3 regions of the Peribacillus sp. BM1 genome follow, and region 2 is predicted to be linked to each of the others. Evidence: riboswitches for the same ligand, from Rfam matches in the RefSeq annotation. Region 2 holds a riboswitch; each other region holds the start of a gene.

Region 1 (6,699 bases), 1.0 Mb from region 2:
GGAAAATCAGTAGCTAGTTATCAAGTCATCCGTCATGAATTGGCGAAAGCGCAAATAATGGTGGACAGTGCAAGAAGTATGCTTTATCGAACAGCTGAAGGTCTGGATAAAGCTATTGCAAATGGGACGCCACTAGGAGAATGCCTCTTCCCAATTTGGCAATTAAAAACTCATGCAGCTGATATCGTTATTCAAGTAACGAACCAAGCACTACAAGTTTCAGGAGGAAGAGGCTATTTGACAGGTCAAGTAGAAAAATATTTACGTGATGGTCGCGCTGGTGCAATAATGGGACCTACAAATGAAATTTTACGTGAGTGGATTGGTAATACATTAATCGATGTTCCATGGTTTGAGTAAATTATAGAAGAAATTAAATTTCCATTTATATTCCAGGACCGAAACGAAGTGGTTTGGTTCTGGTATATACCTCTTTTGAAAGGGTATGGCCCATTTCAACCTAAAACAATTAACATCTTCTCGGTAAAAATGGCACTGGGATTCCGTAAGTTTTTCTTTTTTGGAGTGGTACTTCATTTATTTGTTATAGGGGCACACATAATAAATCCTCTTTGGACTCACCTCAATAATAGGAGAAAGGAAGCCACCCTTCATCGAAGATTAGTATGATGTTATTATGAGTCAAATACTTCCAGTTAAATTTTCGGAATATTTTGCATTTTAATCTTTTGAATAACCAAAAAATATCAAGACCATTTAGTTTTGAAAGTCGAAAGATGGTACAAGTAAATCCTTGTTTCCGCTAACTCGACATATGCCAACAGGATTATATTAGTATAAGGAGGATATTTAGCATGAAGTTACTAGGGATATCAGGAACAATTACTGGATCGAAACCACGAGTTGTCGTTCAACAAGTATTAGACGAAGTAAAGCGAAACAACCCGGAAATTGAAGTAGAATTGCTCGATTTGAAGGATTATAATATTCAGTTCTGTGATGGCCGTAATCCGTCATCGTATACGGGGGATACGAAGAAAGTGATCGATATTGTTTCCACAGCAGATTTTTATATTATTGGTACTCCAATTTTCCAAGGTTCTATTACTGGCGCTCTTAAAAACTTATTCGACTTAATCCATCCGAAAGATTTTCGCAATAAAGTAATGGGCTTTATTGCTACAGGGGGAACATATCAACATTATTTAGTCATTGAAAATCAATTGAAGCCAATTGCCGGATATTTCCGTGCATTTGTTGCACCAGGATTTGTTTATGCTCATAATGACCATTTTAGTCCTCAAAATGAACTAGTTGATAAAGAAGTATTAGAACGTGTGACCGCTTTAAGTGAAGAAGTCGTCCTTATGCAGAAAGCACTAAAAGCTTCAAAGAGCGCTATTCAATATAATTGAAGGGCAAGTTGAGGTGATCAAACATTAAACGAATCATTAATGAAAAAAAGAATGAACAGCGTGTAGAATAACCTCTTTTTTCTAAGAATTCAACTAGGGAAAAGAGAGTTTTTCTTTTTAGAAACATTAACTATTTAGGAATAGCCGAAACAATGATTTTCTTGATTATTAAAGTGTTAAATGTGCAATTCTTCTCAACTGAACTTAGCCTATGGAAGTTGTTGGATATACGAATAGTTTCTTAGATGATAACGGTAATGAATTTCAGCGAGCATTAGGATATGAAAATGAAGCTGTAATCATTACATTAGGAGGGGCAATTATGAGTTTAGTGGATATTGCTAGAACTAAACACAAAGAGAAGACAGTACGTTTGGGCTTTATGTGGGCTTTATGGGCAGCTATATTGTGGGGAGCATGGTATGTACCTGGATCAGCGATTTGGTATGAGTTTCCTTTCGTTTCCATGCCTTTTCTTACAAATTCTGAATATGTGACAGCGGCAGCCGTAATAGCCGGGTTAAATGCAATCGCTGTTTTATTGTTTATGTTTGTGTGGACAGGCGTTTTAGGTAAATGGAAAGATTACGGACGGACGATTGTTCAGTTTAAAAAAGTGACGAAATGGTATTTTGTAGCCGCAATTTTCGGCGGACCGATGGCTATTTTCGGAAGCTTTTTAGCGATCGGCTTTATTGGCGGTGTTTTTGCGGCAGTGGCAGCATTAATGTATCCCATCGTAGGTTCTATACTAGCGTACAAATGGTACGGTGAAAAGATAACTCGGAGGGCTGCTATTGGTATCGCTATGATTATTATCGGTGGGATCGTCGTATTTGCTCCTGGTATTTTAGGAGAGCTCAAAGACAGCTCAGGCGCTTGGTTAGGATACTTAGGCGGATTAATGGCTGCCATTGGCTGGGGCATTGAAGGCGCCATTGCTGGACGAGCACTGGATGTTACAGATCCTGATATTGGCTTAACACTTCGATTTACGGGTGAAGTCTTCTGGTGGGTAGCGGTAATCTTTCCGCTGTTTATCCTATTTGGTGATGTGCCCATTGTTCCAATGATCGCAAAAACGATGACGTTGTTACCGATAACTTGGCTGCTTTTAGCCGGCATTACATTTGGCTTTTGCTACGTATCATGGTACAAGTCCTTCCCATTAATTGGCGTTGGAAGGGGTCAAGCAATCGGAGACTTATATGGAATCTTCGCCATCATTTTTATCAGTATCTTCACCCTTACTCCGCCAGAATGGAATTTCGTTTTGGGAGCATTGGTTGTAATAATCGGCGGGTTTGTCATGTTTACTGAAAAACGGGATGTACTAGAAGTCATCCGTACCGTACCTTCAGACAAGAAAGAAAAAGAGGAGGCGATATAAATGCCGAAAATTCATATTAAAGGAAGGATTCTACAAATCATACGTGAGCATACGATGGAAAGACCAGACAAAGGAATATGGGATTATGATATTGCCAAGCAAATTCTGAAAGAATACGGGTTGGCTGGAGCATATGCCTTAGGGAATGTCCGAGTAACATTAACTGATTTGTTTTCAGGAGCGCTTATAGAAACCATTGATGAAAAGTTAGACAAGGGTGAGCACTTTAGTAAGGGTAAGTTATTATTTAAATATTCTCTTACAAGCTTCGGTGAAGCCAGGATGCGTGATACAGGAATCATTTAACTAACTAAGGAGTGGATTATATGCCTGAAATGAGCGAGTTTTGGGGCTTTGAATTAGCTCCATATATTTCGATATTTGGAATAACTGCCTTGGCGCTATTTTGTCTTTTTACAGCTAGGACGTATGTGAAGAAATTATGAATTGGTTTGATTGTGTCAGAATTTAAGGTCTAAAATATTTTATTAATGATGATCGATGGTTCGATGGCTTCGAGTACGAAAACTCGTAGCCATTTTTTTTTACCAACAAGAAGATCTATTATATTATCTTGATTCAGTATAAATTGAATAGATATTTTCAAACAGTTTTCTTTATTAATTTAGAAGTATTTGTTTTGCTAAAAACGAAAGGTAAATAGATCATAACGGATTAATTCCTCTTTTCTACGGTAATCCCAAATGAATGACCAAAATAAATGGTAGTTATGTGCTTTTATTTTAACCTCAATTTAATGTGACAGTAGGACAAATGACTTTTTAAACTTTATGTATATTTTCACTCGACAGATAATTCATTTACATAGATCTTTGTGGTGAAAAAAATGCAAGTTTTCTCTAAGATTTTAAATTAATTAAAATGAAAGTTGAAAATTCAGAAAATTGTTGACATCCATTTTCAGGTGATTTATACTTCAAAATAGATGAACACCCTAATTAAATAATAAATACACTCTTATCGAGAGCGGCGGAGGGAATAGGCCCTGTGAAGCCCGGCAACCATTAAGTGAATGCTTAAAAAGGTGCTAAATCCTGCAGATCATGTGATCTGAAAGATGAGGGAGGTTTTTTTTATTAAAACCCTCTTCTTACTAGAAAGAGGGTTTTTTTATGATTATTAAACCAAGTAAACAAATGGGGACTGTTTAATTTATGGGTAGAAGAAAAAATAGGGAAAAGTGGAGGTATTAAAATGAAGAATAGGCTTAGAAGTACACTGGCACTAATTGGATTAATATTGCTTTCTGGTTGCTCGAATGATGTAAGTGGTACTGGGACAGATGCTAAACCAAAGAAAATTATCCTCGATTATGCGTATTATTCACCGGTCAGCTTGGTATTAAAGGATCAGGGCATTGCTGAAAAAAAATTCAAAGATGAAGGCATTGAAGTTGAATTTGTACTTAGTCAAGGATCAAATAAAGCGTTAGAATTCCTTAGCTCAGAGAGTGTTGATTTCGGTTCCGCTGCCGGTGCGGCTGCACTATTAGCCAAAGAAAAAGGTACACCAATCCAAACCGTTTATATTTCTTCCAAACCAGAGTGGACAGCACTTATGGCGAAAAAAGGTACAATCAATTCTGTATCTGATTTAAAAGGCAAACGTATTGCAGCTACACTTGGTACTGACCCCTATATTTTTCTGTTGAGAGCCCTGAAGGAAGCTGGTCTTTCCTCAAAAGATGTCGAAATTGTCAACTTACAGCATAGTGACGGTGCCCTAGCCGTACAATCAGGTGATGTTGATGCCTGGGCTGGTCTTGACCCTCATATGGCAAAGGTCGAATTGGAGTCAGACATTCAAATCTTTTATCGTAACCCAAATTTCAATAGCTTTAGCACACTTGATGTTCGCGAGGAATTCGCTGAGAAATACCCCGTTTATGTTGAGAAAGTCCTTGAAGCATATGAAGAAGCGCGTCAGTGGACAATTGCCCATCCAGATGAAACGACAGAAATCCTTGCTAAAGAAGCTAACATTTCATTAGAAGTAGCAAAAAAGGAATTGGAACGAAATGACTTTTCAGAACCGATTCCAAGTGATGAACAAAAGACTATCATTATAGGGTCAGGTGAAGTTCTAAAAGAAAATGGTTTATTAAAAAGTTCGACTGATGTTGAAAAACTGACTGATAAACTATTTAATTCTAAATTTTCCGAAAAAATCCTCAAATGATGGATCAGAAGGGATTGAGAATAGAATGTTGGAGCATAGAGAACATGCAGTTTTAAGTAAGGTGAATAAAACAAAAGAATCACGTTTCACAAAGCCGAAGATAAATCGCAAAGTATTGCTTGGTAGCATCCTGCCGTTGACACTGTTGATTATCTGGGAAGCTTCCGGCAGGATGGGGATAATCGAATCGCACCTTCTTCCTATACCTTCAGTAATAGTAGAAGGGCTGTATCAGATGGCATTGGAAGGAACTCTTTGGGGTCATATCGGAACAACTTTAATTAGGGTATTTGCCGGTTTTCTTATCGGAACATTCACAGCAGTTATAATTGGATCACTAGTCGGCTATATGAAGATTTTCGAAGAATTAATAGATCCAATTATTCAGGCCTTTCGCTCCATCCCATCTCTTGCTTGGGTTCCATTATTCATCTTATGGATGGGCATCGGGGAATCCTCTAAGGTAATATTGATCGCAGTCGGAGTGTTTTTCCCAGTTTATCTGAATATGGTCGCTGGGATACGGGGTGTAGACAGAAAACTGATTGAAGTCGGTAAAATTTATGGATATACGTCCTTTGAAATTGTCAGCAAAATTATTCTTCCCGCATCGCTTCCTTCATTATTAACAGGAATCCGAAGTGGCCTCGGACTTGGTTGGATGTTTGTTGTCGCTGCTGAAATCATGGGAGCCTCAAAAGGACTCGGATACTTGCTAATAGTGGGACAGAATACGTATTCTCCTGATGTTATTATCGGAAGTATTATCTTATTCGCCATTCTTGGGAAATTCACTGATTGGCTTTTGAAATTTATTGAAGAACGCTCACTAAGATGGCAAGATAGTTATGCAAATCAACGTTAGGAGGGACTTAGAATGTTGTCCGTAGAGCAAGTTTCGCGAACATTTAATCATAAACAGGTTGGTTTTACAGATGTTTCGTTCACCGTCAAGGAAGGGGAAGTCATCGGTATCCTAGGCACGAGCGGCTGCGGGAAAAGTACATTGCTTCGAGTTCTAGCAGGGCTTGACAAGAACTATACGGGCAAGTTCACATGGGAAAAGGAGCAGGTCGGGATGATGTTTCAGGAGCCCCGTTTAATGCCGTGGCTAACAGTGGAACAAAATGTCGGTTTTGGAATGAAGGGTGATAGCAACTCTACTATTCAAGAGCTGCTCAAGCTAGTAGGATTAGCGGGATTTGAAAAGCTTTATCCTAAGGATCTTTCAGGGGGGATGGCCCAACGGACAGCACTAGCACGGGCACTTGTAACTGAGCCCAAGGTTATATTACTCGATGAACCATTCAGTGCGGTTGATGCTTTTACAAAAATGCAGCTACAGAAGCTTTTGCTTTCCATCTGGAAACAACAGAATACAACCATGTTGCTTGTTACTCATGATATTGATGAAGCATTATTTCTATGTGACAAGATATTCATCCTTAGAGGCCAACCTGGTGAATTGTATGAGACGATAATAATTTCGGAACCTAAACCGCGAGATCGCGGCGATTTTAAATTAACTACTAGGAAGGCTGAAATCCTTTCTTTACTTGATTTAAAACAAACTGTTTAAAATGAATACCTGCATATTAATTTGGGGATAATTAAAAACTTGTGTATTTTGATTTGACGAATGAAGATATCTTTACATGAGAGAATCGGAAGTAAAGTTACATTACCTAAAGTGTTTGAGAACGCTTTAATATCAAGAGATATAGTTTTCTATAG
Region 2 (6,699 bases):
AAAAATATGAAGTGGCATTAAGTCAAATGCTAGGTGATACGTATTCGCCAATTAATCATATTCATTACCGCCAAGTACCAGTGATTATCCATATCCCTGGTGAGGGCGGGGAGACTATTTCTGTTCCGGGCGGAGAAATCGACATCCGGCCAACACTTTTACATTTATTAGGCATGAAAGCAGAAGATACCATATCGTTCGGTCACAACTTATTCACAAGGAAAGCAAGCCATCCCGTGATTTTTAGAGATGGTGGTTTCGTGAATGATACGTATATTTTCCAAGATGGGGTTTGTTTTAATAAATCATCGGGGGAACAGTTAGATAATGCTGCATGTGAACCATATCAAAAAACTGTTCATGATGAATTAGGATTGTCAGATGAGATAATATTTGGAGACTTATTGCGATTTAAGGGAATAAAGGATTAAAAATGAGGTTGTTTGAAAAAGAGTCTGACTCCACACTCTATACACCGTTTATTGTGTCATTTACACGTGAAATAAACAATCTATAGTAGCTGTGGGAGTCAGAACCTTTGCGTTTTAATCATGTTAAACAGTAAGCACTAGTTTACTTTTTTCCAAGGCTTTTGTGAAATCTTTAATCAAATCATCTGGGTTTTCAAGGCCTGCTGATAGACGAAGCAGGCTTTTTGTGATGCCACGTTTTTCACGTTCTTCATCAGGCATTGCTGCATGTGACATCTTCGCTGGATAAGATAAAATCGTTTCGACAGCACCAAGGCTTACAGCAAAAACTGGTAGAGTAACGTTAGAAACAAAGGAGCGTAGGACATCTTCATTTTCTAATTCAAAAGAAAATACTGCGCCAGCTGACTTCGCTTGTTGCTGTTGCAAAGCAAATTGTGGATGGCTGTTAAGTCCTGGATAATGAACTTTTTTTACAAGTGGATGTGATTCCAAGAATGCCGCGATTTTTTGAGCAGATTGTACAGAATGCTCCATTCGGACATGCAATGTTTTCAGGCCGCGCATCACAAGCCATGCATCCTGAACACCGAGAACGGCTCCGAATGAATTTTGCAGAAATCCAAGTTTTTTTGCTAATTCTGGATCACGTACGACGGCAAGACCGGCCACGACATCGCTATGTCCGGATAGGAATTTAGTCGCGCTATGAAGGACAATATCTGCTCCCAATGTTAGTGGCTTTTGTAGTGCTGGTGTTAAAAATGTATTATCAACATATGTTAACGCACCAATTTCTTTTGCAATACAACAGATTCCATGAATATCAGACACCTTCAAAAGAGGGTTAGAAGGTGTTTCTATATAAATGGCTTTCGTATTAGGTTGAATGGCTGACTTCACACTTTCTAAGTCCGTCATATCAACAAAGCTATGTTCAATATTGAAGCGGGAAAGTACTTGTGTGACCATCCGAAATGTTCCACCATATACGTCTTCAGATACAATCACATGATCACCCGCTGACAGGAGCATGAAGGCAGTAGAAATTGCCGCCATTCCTGATGCGAAGGCAAATCCATTTGTACCATCTTCAAGTCCAGCAATAATCTCTTCCAACGCTTCGCGAGTTGGATTCGCGCTTCTGCTGTAATCATATTTCCCAAACTGGTCACAATCAAATTGATGGAAAGTGGAAGCATGTTGAATCGGCACGCTTACTGCCCCGTTTGTTGAATCATATTTATAGTTATTATGAAGAAGCAATGTTTCAAAGCTGAAATGATCTGCTGTCATGCTGATACCTCCTTTTTCATTTTAGCAAATGCTTGTTCTAGGTCTTGGATGATATCTTCGGCTGCTTCAATTCCTACAGAGAATCGGAGCAGCCGATTACAAATACCGTTTGCGATTCTTATTTCTTCAGGGATATCTCCATGTGTTTGTGTGGCAGGGTAGGTAATAAAGCTTTCGGTCCCGCCAAGACTTTCAGCAAATGAGACAAGGTTTAAGCCTTGTAAAAATGAATTTACATATTGTTCATCGCTTAATCGGAAAGAAAGCATTCCGCCTTTTCCCGGATAGAGAACATCTGTAATGGATTCATGGCTAGAAAGATAATCTGCAAGTTTCCGTGCGTTTTCTTGATGTCTTTCCATTCGTAAAGCAAGTGTCTTCATTCCACGCATTAACAACCATGAATCGAATGGACTTAGTACCGCACCTGCACTATTATGGTGATGTGCTAGAGCTTCAGACAGATCTTTCCCTTTTGATATAATGAGTCCAGCAAGCACATCATTATGTCCGCCTAAATACTTCGTCGCACTATGAATCACAATATCGGCGCCGCTTACAATCGGTTTTTGAAGAAGAGGCGTATAGAACGTATTATCGACGATTAATAGGACTCCGTATTGTTTGGCTATGGCTGACACCGCATCAATATCCGTTTCCTGCATAAGCGGGTTTGTAGGTGTTTCTAGAAAAATCGCTTTTGTTTGAGGGGTAATACTGTTTTCAATCTCTTTTACATTACTTGTATCAACATATGTACATGTTAACCCCCATTTTTTAAAATCTTTCTCGAGCAAACGGTAAGTACCGCCGTATAAATCACGGCTGACAATCCATTCATCTCCAGATTGGAAAAGGGAAAGGACTGTGAAAATGGCAGCCATTCCAGAACTACAAGCAAAACCTTGATCGCCACCTTCAAGTTTAGCTATCGCTTGTTCAAGCAGCTTTCGAGTTGGGTTTCCTGACCGAGAATAATCATATCCAGTTGATTGACCAATTCCATCATGGCGATAAGCAGTTGAGAAATATACAGGAGGACTTATTGCACCAGTTGCAGATTCACTTCGATTCCCTAATTGAGCTAGTTGTGTATCAATTTTCACTATCGTTCACGGCTCCCTTTTTTAGAATATAAAAACATCAATGAGCGTCTGCTCTAAAAATCAGGCGATGAAAAAAGTTCAGGTTCTAAAAATTGTATCACCTTATGAAGGTGGCGGTGCATAGCTGATTTTGCAAAGCCCCGCCCCTTTTCCATAGAAAAAAGTCTTCTATAAGAAGAAGACTTTAGAATCGCATAAGTATGCAGTCTCTTCTTATCTACCAAGCCAAATAGCTTGATGGAATTAGCACCTTGGCAATATTTTACGATTGCTGGTTGCTGAGGCGTCACAGGGCCAGTCCCTCGACCTCTCTTGATAAGAAAAATTGATTATTAAGTTAATTATGAATTTACTATACTTTTCATTTATTGTCAATTAAAAGCATATCATTATTTTTACAATTCAAAATGGAAGGACTTAATTACGGAGGTATTAAATATGTTAATTGATATAAAGAAATTGAAGAATCAATACGTTCAGTAATAAACAATATAAAAAATCAATTAAGTGACGTTTGTTAGTTTATCTGAATATAATGCCTACATAGGGAGTGAGGATATTGAATGAGACCTGTGAGTTTGATACAAATAAAAAAGTAATTCACTCCTTTCAACGTAGTATCGAAATTACTTCAGCAATCCTATTATTAACCGGGCAAATCACAATCATTGGCGTGTTTGTAAGACCAGGCAGATTTAGTCTCTCGTTAGGTGGTCCTCTTTTTGGAGGGCATCGTTTAGAAGGGAAGGACCACTCGCAAGAAGGAAACCTTTTTATCGATATACTGGACATCATTATAGCTATATTATTAATCAATGATGTAATACACGTGACTGGCACATTTGTTTCGTCTGGTGATTTTTCAATTAATGTTTCAGGTCCTATTTTCGGTTATCCTGAAGTTCTTCCAGCACTGCCAATTGAAGATTATAACTTTTTTAATAAAATAGTAACGCAGCATTATATCGTTCCACCAGAATTATTAACTAATATAAAAGGGAATGAGTAAAATGTCATTAACAGATATTCCTACAGTAAAAACTTCTAGAAACAATACATTTTTAATAGCGCTCCCCATTATCATTTTCATATTTTTCTTCACTCAGCAAAAGTCCACAGATGTCTAAATTTCTAAAAAGGAAAGATCTTAAACCTAAAACCTAGAAAAGATGGGGGTAGAAACTTTAAGTTATCCTTACTGTTAATTGATGATAAAGTCCTCTAAAAAATAATAAGGTTGTTTAATTCTTATTAAGCTAAAGGGGAGCATTAGTCTAACAAAATATGTACTTATATTCTTCCACAATCAGGCGAGATTGTTGAGCAACACAAGTAGAATATGATCAAACCTTTTTATAAAAATCTTATACTTGGTTAGAAAGATTAACTCCATTTTGATCAATTTTTGTTCAAAATGGAGTTTTTTGTGTTTGCTGATAAATCAGGGTTTGTGATTTTATTTTAATTAAACTTTATTAAAATGCTGCATACACCATACTGTTGCTTTGTAATAAAATGGATAGGCTGCCTTGGGTAGCTTATTCTTCTTAAACTAACGCAGCAGTTTAGTTGAACAAGGGAAATCTAAATCGCTTGGATAAATAGATAGAATAGAACAACAGGATGTTGGTCACGAAGGCGTTGCCACACGATGTGGTGCACTTAGCCTTAGTTCCTTTGTAAACAACTCTTTGGGGGTCTCGACTTTTACACTTTTCAGGAGGCTTATCGCTCACCCCGCCGAATGCGTCCGCATGTAACGGAAATCAGTAGTATTATAGGACAGATCTATTCATCAAAATAATTGGAACACTAGAATTATGAAACAGAAAATTTTATACTTATTTTTTAAAAAAGCATTGCTGCTTTTAGCATTGCTTTTTTTTGATGCTATGAAGTTCAGAAAATCATTTATGTCTTATTTCGCTCTTAAGTTTTCCTAACCAGTTGGATCTTCATTTATACTCGCTCATTATTTATTTAATAAATTTTATTTCATGTATAGTCAACCTTACATAATGTTTAGCATACAATACAATATGTAAAACAGAACTTACTTAATTTTAATATTAATCTTAAAGGGGGTATGTAATCATGACCTATCAAGAAAAGAAAAGCATCGTATCATTAATCAGCTCTATTTTCATTTTTATGTCCTTCTGCTTGTATATGTATCCACAGTATCCAGAAGGGGGGCTAGACTCGCCCGAAACCTTTCGCTATTGGGGTTTCTTCGTTTTCATCTTAACAGTGGTTTCTATAGTAGCACACATCGTAATTAGCATTATTTTTAACATTTTGTTTAGAATTACAACAAGAGAAAAAGAACCAGCATTCGCAGATGAATTGGATAAATTAATTGACTTGAAAGCAAACCGGAATTCTTTTTTATTGTTTATTATCGGTTTTATTATTGCAATGGGATCGTTGATTATCGATCAGCGGTCACAGATGATGTTTATTATTCTAATTGCTTCGGGATTTATCTCAGATGTGGTCGGCTCTTTATCTAAGCTATATTACTATCGGAGAGGAGTCTAATATGAGTAAAAATCTTGTCGGCAATCACATCCGAAAATTACGGTTTAATCATGACGAAATGACCCAACAGCAATTAGCTGACAAGGCGGGCGTTACAAGACAAACTATCGTGGCTCTCGAAAAAGGAAACTACTCGCCATCGCTAGAGCTAGCCTTTCGCATTGCTTTAGCCTTTAACTTACCATTGGAAGAGGTATTCTTTTATGGGGAAACAACAAACTTGGAAAAACAATGATCGTTTTTCCTTATCGTTTATGAATATTAAAAAAGGGGATAAAAATGAGTTCAAATCAGAAAGCAGCAAAGATTGTGGGGGTACTGTTTTTATTAGCAACACTTTCGGCGGTAATTGGCCTTTTGTTGTACGATCCTATCCTAAACAGTTCCGATTACTTGATTAAAGGTTCTGAAAATGCCAATCAAGTGACACTAGGAGCACTTTTGGAGTTAATTCTTGTCGTATCAGTGATTGGAACGGAGATGACAATTTTTCCGATTTTAAGAAAGTATAATACATTTGGAGGAGAATTTTTATGAAGGCAATAGTATGCACAAGGTATGGATCACCTGATGTACTTCAGCTAAAAGAAGTAAATAAACCTATTCCTAACGAGAATGAAGTCTTGGTTAAAATTTATGCAACAACCGTTGCATCTGGAGACATTAGAGTTCGAGGATTTAAAAGTCCTCTATTGTTATGGATCCCCATGCGAATTGTCTTGGGGCTTAGAAAACCAAGAAAACCCATCTTAGGGGTTGAGTTAGCAGGAGAAGTAGAACAAATAGGTAAGAACGTAAAACGTTTCAAAAAAGGTGATCAAGTTTTTGCATTAACTGGGATGAGACTTGGTGCACATGCTGAGTACACCTGTCTTCCTGAAAATGCAGTAATTTCCGTAAAACCCTCCAATATGACCTTTGAGGAAGCTGCTGCTGTTCCTATGGGGGGAACTACGGCTTTATATTTTCTTAGAAAAGGAAACATTGATAAAGGAAGAAAAGTTTTAATTTATGGTGCCTCAGGGGCTGTAGGAACATCAGCAGTACAGCTTGCAAAGTACTTTGGTGCAGAAGTTACCGGGGTATGCAGTACAGCAAATTTAGAATTAGTAAAGTCTCTTGGAGCTGATCATGTTATTGATTACTCTAATGAGGATTTTACAAAAAATGAAAAGCTTTATGATATCATCTTTGATGCTGTTGGAAAAAACTCAAGAAGAAATTGTAAGAAAGTGTTAGCTCCTGACGGAAAATATTTAACAGTTGATGGGCAGGGGATTGCAAAGGTTTATAAAGAAGACTTGACATTTCTAAAAGAGCTTATA
Region 3 (6,699 bases), 680 kb from region 2:
TAGAAAAGAGGTCTTACATATATGGGGAATAAAATAGCAGTAGATCCGGACCGTTTGGAATATTTAGCTAATAAATTTGTTCTTGACTTAACAACGATTGAAGCCGAATATAAACAACTTCATTTGGATCTATATAGCCTAATCAGCAGTGCCCCAGCTGAATACAGTCATTGCTTCTCTCATGTCGGGGATCCGTGGGGCACTGGAAATCAATTGGTCGATCGTCTTAGTGAAATGGAGCAAGATCTGCGTATGACGGCCAATAAATTTTCTGATGCTGATAACTTAGTGGCTAAACTTTATAAATTGTATGATAAGTATGGCGCATTAACGGCGATGGGGGCATTAGCTGGAAAAAAACTTGCGTATTATGGTCTGGGCTTTACACAGTTCGCAAAGAATACGGATGGTCTATTCACATATAAGCATATGGGCATCCTTCATCAAATGTCAGATGCGATTGACAGTTCTAAATATCGGAGGAATGTGGCAAAGGCATTGTTAAATCCTACCTACTTAATGAAGAAATATAAAGATACCGCATTTGCTGATTTAGTTCATAAAAAAGTTGCCCAATACCTTCCTGATGATGTTGTTAAATTTACAGAAAGTTCAAGAGGCTTATATCGAGGATTTCGTAATAAAACCTTAGATGCTTCAAAATTTAAATCCTTTGTCCAAACGGGCGCAAAATTTGGGAGAACGAATGTAGTCAGTACATTAGCGGTAACTGGATTAGTAGAAGCTGGTGGAATGGGTCTGAAGATTTCAGAAAACTATTCAAAGTATGGAGATCAGCCGGAAATATTAAAGCGAGAAAACGCAAAAGCGGTAGGCAATGCAGTGAATAATACCGTCGCAATTACTGGAGGTTCTATTGCAGGGGCTGTAGTAGGGGGAGCTTTAGGAAGTGTTGTTGGTCCAGTTGGTACAGTAATTGGAGCTACTGCAGGATCTTTTGTTGGAGGACTTGTTGGAGAACAAGCTGCCAAGCTTACTGCAGGGTTAGCAGAAAAGGCTGCTATGGTATTTAAAGAGCCTATTCATGATGGACTTGAAGTGATAAAGGGCGGTTTAGAAAAAGCAGGGAAAGCTGTAGAAGGATTTAATAAAGGCGTAGACTTTATGAATGATCAAATTAAAAGTACAATTACAGATCCAGTAGAAAAAGTGAAAGAAATAGGCAAGGGACTATCAAAAGCAAAAGAAACTGCGAACTCTCTTGTTGATGGCGCGAAAGATTTTCTTGAAGATAAATTCTCATTTTTTTAAGGAGGACCTATGAAGACGATTCAATTAAGCATAGAAGAGTTAATCTTTTCATTTTATAGCGAAGGGTTATATGAACAAGGTATTTCGATTAAAGAAGCTTATTTTCCAGCTATGAATGATTCTGAGTTGAAATTGATGTTAGAAATTGCATCTCGCTCATTGTTAGCAAAAGATATGGTAGAGGAAGTTAGTAACCAATATAAACTAAAGGAAGAGTATACTTCATTTATCCACATATTAAATGATGCAGAAAGTACAGTAAAGGCTTCTAAATTTGATGTTAGTTTACATGCAGAAGACAGTATCTCTTTTCATTTTAAAAATAGTGAAGTGTATTTACATAAGTTATTACACGATCATCAAGTTCACTATCTTTCTAAGCTATCTAAAGAGAACATGTTTTCAATGGTAAGTGAATTTTTTGCTTTCAACCCATTAAAAGCAGAGAGTGATGTGCTTTTTACGTTGAAAAGTGAAGAGTTTGACGAGTTGTTAGAAGATGTAAGTCAAATGGATGATCTAACCGAAAAAACCATTCAGAAATGGGTAAAGAAATCAGAAAATACGAATATGGTAGAGTTGCTAGATGATTTATCAAGAAGAAACGGTAAAATGGACAGTATACTTAGTCTGCAATATGACGCAAATAATAACCCAGACTTCATTGATCTTTCCTTTGTTATTCCCGGAAAGACGGAGTTTTGGGTGGTGACTAGGAACCAAAATCTAGATTTAAGTTTTCAAAGAGTAAATGAGTCAACGATAAACAACCTATTGTTAAATAATAAAACATTCCTAGCTTAAGGGGGGGGGGGGGGCACTTTTTGGTCAATATAAAGGAAAAAAATGAACTTCTTCAAATAAAAGGGTCTAAAGGCATGTATGTGTGGGTAACTGGAGCCTATTTAATTGCTATAATAAGCTGTTTGGTATTAATAATTCAGGGCTTTAAGTTCAATTCGAATTATTCTTTAATCTATATCTTTGGAGGCATTATGCTCACTCCTGTTTTTCTATACTTAATACTCTGGTCATTGCCTGGTTTTAATCCGTGGAAAATTCTATTAACGATTATCCCAGGGGAAAATGGGAAGGTATTTTCTAAAAAAGATACGGTTTTTATTAACGATATTCGTAATATCGATTTGGTGAGAAATCCATTCAATTTGATCAATTATATTGTTATTGAAACATTTGATGAAAAAAAATTAAAGATTCCAACTTATAATCTAATTGATGATCTGGATTATCAAGTAATGGTTGATCAATATATGTTTCCATATATGACAGAAAACGCGAGAAAAGTATGGGATCGTAAAATCGATTTAAATGTATTGTTGAAGGAAGTAAGATATGAGCGACAGGAGCAGAAGATTGATTAAAACTTTGTGATTATTGTTTCAGAATGAACCTCCAAACCCCGTATGGTGGCCTTTTCTCTTTTTGCCCCTGATTAAAAAGGAACTTTTGAGGAGAAATTAAGGGAAACGGAATGGAGGTTTCTTTATAATGGAAAACAACAATCATCATGATACATTTACGGTCGCGGGAACAAACATTGATGCAGTAAAAAGACAAAATGAACGTTCAGGTATGTCATATAATGAAGTGAAAGAATTGCTGGCTAAAACTACGGGTGGACATGGTACAGAAGTCTATAGTGATACCAATATTGAGGAAGTTAAAAGGGAAAATCAGCAATCCATGGAAAAAAACTAAAGACTACACCATTTAATAAGACCTGCCCTCAAATAGACTATTTTGGGGCAGGTTCTTTTGTCTTAGGTACGAGCTTATGTAACAATTTCCCCTGGTCATACTCCTTAAAGAATTCGTTCTTGTAACATAGGATCTTAGTAAATCCTTAATGACAATCTTTTATACACGTTAAACATATATCATATTCCGTTCCTATTAGAATGAAATATCAGAAAAAACAGATTGGAGGTACTTGACAGGAAACTGAACATTATATATATTGAATATAATAATAATTCTTAGTAATCCGATATGATTTAAAATTTCGTATATATAGATTCTTATCAAGAGAGATGGAGGAACTGGTCCAATGAAATCTCGGCAAAAGGCTCTTTTTAGGGTACTGTGCCAATTCCAGCGAACGAATAGTTCGAAAGATAAGAGGAGGCAATGGTAGCACATTAATGCACATTCTACTCTTCTTATCACTTTGATAAGGAGAGTTTTTTTGTATAAAGGACATGGGGACGGGTCTTCGCGACTTAATAATACAGCCAATTTACTCAGCAGGTATACTCATATTATTGAGAAAGCATCCGAAATACCGGCCCCGCACCGCCACCATTGTGATGAGGCGAGTGTAGCGTGCTTCATGATCGATCTTTCATAGTAACTGGTGGCGTTTTAACGCCACTCAGGTTTTGTATTTACAAATGAAAAAGGGGATGAGTGGATGATTAACAATAAGGTTATACCATTCGAATTTGACACAATTTTGCTTGGTGAAGAGAAGGAAGGTATTGCTGAATCTCTTTGTGGGAGAGTGGTGCATGGTAGGAAAATGGGACGGCAATTAGGTTTTCCTACAGCCAATGTAGATGCAGATGCTGTCTTGTTAGCGAATGGGGTGTATGGCGTACATGTGGTTGTAAAAGGAAAGCAATATCGGGGCATTATGAATGTGGGTGTTAAACCAACATTTGGATCAACCTTGAAAAAAACATTTGAGGTTCATCTTCTCGACTTTTCCGATGACTTATATGGAGAGTTCATAAAGTGTCAACTTCTTTTTAAAATCAGAGAGGAGCAAAGGTTTGCCTCAATTGATTTATTAAAAAAACAAATTACGGAGGACAGATATCGTGCAATCGAGAAATTTAAACAATTTGAGGCTCTTTTTAAGGACGGAGAAAGGAAAACCCCTACAGAAAAGCAAATATCTGAATCTGCCTGATTTACAATTTTTTAATTGGTGCCATTTACAATATGGGGTAAACAAAGGAATTTATAATACGATTGATAACTGGTTTTACGAGTATGGCATTGTTAATATTCTCTCACGCAGAATTTACCTGTTGTCCTTTTTGGAGTTTGCCAAAGAAGTAGAATCGGAGCAGAAGCAAGATAAAGTAATTCGATTTGGAAATGGTGGACTTGTAAAAAAACTACACGAATTTCTAGTCGTTTATAAAATGGAGTCGAATGGTGGACTTTAAAATTTGGATTTAAAGCTGAAAAGATACAGGTGTTCGGGGGAAAACATCCTATTGGGAAAACCCCGACCTGTATTCGTCTTTAATTTTGCAAGCCGAATTCGTTAATAATCTCAACTACATTGATCTATTTCTTCTATAAAACTAATCATGAACAGCAAGAATATTTCGTTCTTGTCAAGCCTTAGCAGGGGAGAAAGCTATAATGAGCGCTTAATTAGGTTAAACCGATGAATTCCGCTCATTATAGCTCACAATATAATTGTGTTTTGCTGTATTATAGTACCCTTCACTGTATTCTTTAATATTCCCTTCTTCATCATGAGAAAGTCGAATTCGTTTTAAAGCTACAGTGTCTTTTGCCAATTTCAATGATTCACATATGTGACTAGGTACGATAGCAACGGTGAACTCATCCCTAAATGTTTCGAGTTTAATATTGTTTTTTTCCATAAAACGATATAAAGAGTTAATCTGAACATCGTTTAATTCTTCATCGCTTATGTCCAGTAAAATATAGTGGGAGAAGTGAATATACGGTTCACCATCCAAAAGGTACATTCGCTCGATTTGAAGGCAACTTTCACCAAATAGAGGATAGAGTGAAGATTCAGTAGATAATTGAATCCTTTTTATACTTAACACTTTTTTGATAATTTGATGACCTTCCTCTACTAATAACTCTGTAAAGTGCTTACCTTTTGCTAGTTTCGCATTCGAAACATTTGTGATGACCTTCGTTCCTTTACCGCTTTTCTTTTCAATCAAACCTTCTTGAACAAGCTCTTTAATTGCATTACGTACAGTAATTTTACTCACATTAAATTCTTCTTCTAGTAGAGGCTCAGAGGGAATGTAGGTATTGACTGCGTAAACCCCATGTAAAATACGATCTTTCAATATATCTTTGATTTGTAAATACAACGGTCCTTTTTTTCTATTCACTCTTGTTCCATGTCTCCTGTCATTTTCCTGGTATGAAATTTTACTTTATCCCGCATTAACGGAAAGTCAAGCCCCCCACCTCAAGGCTTAGAGGAATCGAAGAAGCGTAGGTGGGGGATAAGAAAAACCCCCACTGATTGAAGTTTCACTTTATCTCTTGATATCTTCAATTGTTCCCATAATGGATGACAATATCTCTGTTTCTGTTGACATAGGTGTATCCCCAACAATTGTGCAGGCTAACATTCCAGCCGCGGCTGCAAACTGTACGGTTTCCTTCGGTGAAAAATTAGACAATTCTCCATGCAAAATCCCGCTAGTATAGGCATCACCAGCACCAATTCTATCATATATGGAAAAGGATAGATGTTCAGAGAAATGGAACATTTGATCTTTGTACATATAACCTAATAAAGAGTGGGTATTATCCCTATTAATCGTTCGATGTGTTCCTGCTATTGTTTGAATATCAAAGTTTGTTGCGACTTTAGGAACTAAGTCGATAAGCTGTTCCTCTCTTGAGGTTTTCGTTGTCTTCATTCCTAAAATATTCATAGTATCTTGTTCATTCATCATGACAATATCAGATAAAGCAAGCATGTCTTCATAATGAGGTTTGGCTTTGCTGTATCCACCGTCCCATAAGAAAGGCCGAAAATTACAATCAAAACAAACGATTCCACCTTTTTCTTTCACTTTTTTAGCAAGTACTTTCATACTCTCGCGGACATTTTTCCCCATTGAGAGTGTAATGCCGCAAAAGTGAACGATCTCTGCTTTCTCAGCGATTGCTTCCAGATCATAGTCCAATAATGAAGCGGTATTAAAACTGCTTTCCAATCGATTCGTATAGGTGACACGACTGGCACGATTTCCGAAGCCATTTTCTAAAAAATACATGCCAAGGTAGTTGCCACCTCTAGAGATAAAATTTCGTGCAATTCCTAAGCGTTGCAAGTGAGTGATGGCTGCATCACCTAATGGATTAGTCGGTAATTTCGTCACAAGATAGCCATCATGACCAAGCTTTGTCATTGCTGCAGCAACGTTAACTCCCGTGCCTGAGAATGAATAGTGTAACGTGTTAGCTTGTTGCAGTAATTCGTATCCTGCCACTTGCAATCGCATCATTACTTCTCCAAATGCAACTATTTTCTTAGGCATGTTTTTGAACCAATTCTTTTGTGATGGTTAATAATGTTCGTACATCTTCCTCATTTGTCTTACCAGTTTCTTTATTAATAATTGAAGAGTACACATGTGGAATAATTTTCGGTACGTTTGCTTCTAA

What was found. Region 2 has a riboswitch for S-adenosylmethionine ahead of AC1MGI_RS10255 (methionine biosynthesis PLP-dependent protein). Riboswitches for the same ligand answer to the same signal wherever they lie in the genome.
Region 1: another riboswitch for S-adenosylmethionine. It lies ahead of AC1MGI_RS15275 (aliphatic sulfonate ABC transporter substrate-binding protein); the one in region 2 lies ahead of AC1MGI_RS10255 (methionine biosynthesis PLP-dependent protein).
Region 3: another riboswitch for S-adenosylmethionine. It lies ahead of AC1MGI_RS07060 (riboflavin kinase); the one in region 2 lies ahead of AC1MGI_RS10255 (methionine biosynthesis PLP-dependent protein).

The regions. Positions count from the first base shown of each region.
Region 1 covers NZ_CM155259.1:3,157,266-3,163,964, reverse strand. Annotated here, with positions in the region: gene AC1MGI_RS15295 (acyl-CoA dehydrogenase family protein) at 1-360, shown strand, start outside; gene AC1MGI_RS15290 (NADPH-dependent FMN reductase) at 816-1,376, shown strand; gene AC1MGI_RS15285 (EamA family transporter) at 1,699-2,766, shown strand; gene AC1MGI_RS15280 (hypothetical protein) at 2,767-3,072, shown strand; SAM riboswitch class I at 3,742-3,851, shown strand; gene AC1MGI_RS15275 (aliphatic sulfonate ABC transporter substrate-binding protein) at 3,982-4,965, shown strand; gene AC1MGI_RS15270 (ABC transporter permease) at 4,991-5,830, shown strand; gene AC1MGI_RS15265 (ABC transporter ATP-binding protein) at 5,843-6,544, shown strand.
Region 2 covers NZ_CM155259.1:2,124,001-2,130,699, forward strand. Annotated here, with positions in the region: gene AC1MGI_RS10245 (LTA synthase family protein) at 1-431, shown strand, start outside; gene metC (cystathionine beta-lyase) at 555-1,727, opposite strand; gene AC1MGI_RS10255 (methionine biosynthesis PLP-dependent protein) at 1,724-2,836, opposite strand; SAM riboswitch class I at 3,044-3,155, opposite strand; gene AC1MGI_RS10260 (hypothetical protein) at 3,384-3,842, shown strand; gene AC1MGI_RS10265 (hypothetical protein) at 4,928-5,374, shown strand; gene AC1MGI_RS10270 (helix-turn-helix transcriptional regulator) at 5,376-5,609, shown strand; gene AC1MGI_RS10275 (DUF4386 family protein) at 5,654-5,911, shown strand; gene AC1MGI_RS10280 (NAD(P)-dependent alcohol dehydrogenase) at 5,908-6,699, shown strand, end outside.
Region 3 covers NZ_CM155259.1:1,444,300-1,450,998, forward strand. Annotated here, with positions in the region: gene AC1MGI_RS07040 (glycine zipper domain-containing protein) at 22-1,272, shown strand; gene AC1MGI_RS07045 (hypothetical protein) at 1,282-2,076, shown strand; gene AC1MGI_RS07050 (DUF5381 family protein) at 2,097-2,654, shown strand; gene AC1MGI_RS07055 (gamma-type small acid-soluble spore protein) at 2,782-2,991, shown strand; SAM riboswitch class I at 3,309-3,414, shown strand; gene AC1MGI_RS07060 (riboflavin kinase) at 3,704-4,204, shown strand; gene AC1MGI_RS07065 (hypothetical protein) at 4,326-4,466, shown strand; gene AC1MGI_RS07070 (GntR family transcriptional regulator) at 4,686-5,408, opposite strand; gene AC1MGI_RS07075 (sugar kinase) at 5,559-6,572, opposite strand; gene dagF (2-dehydro-3-deoxy-phosphogluconate aldolase) at 6,565-6,699, opposite strand, start outside.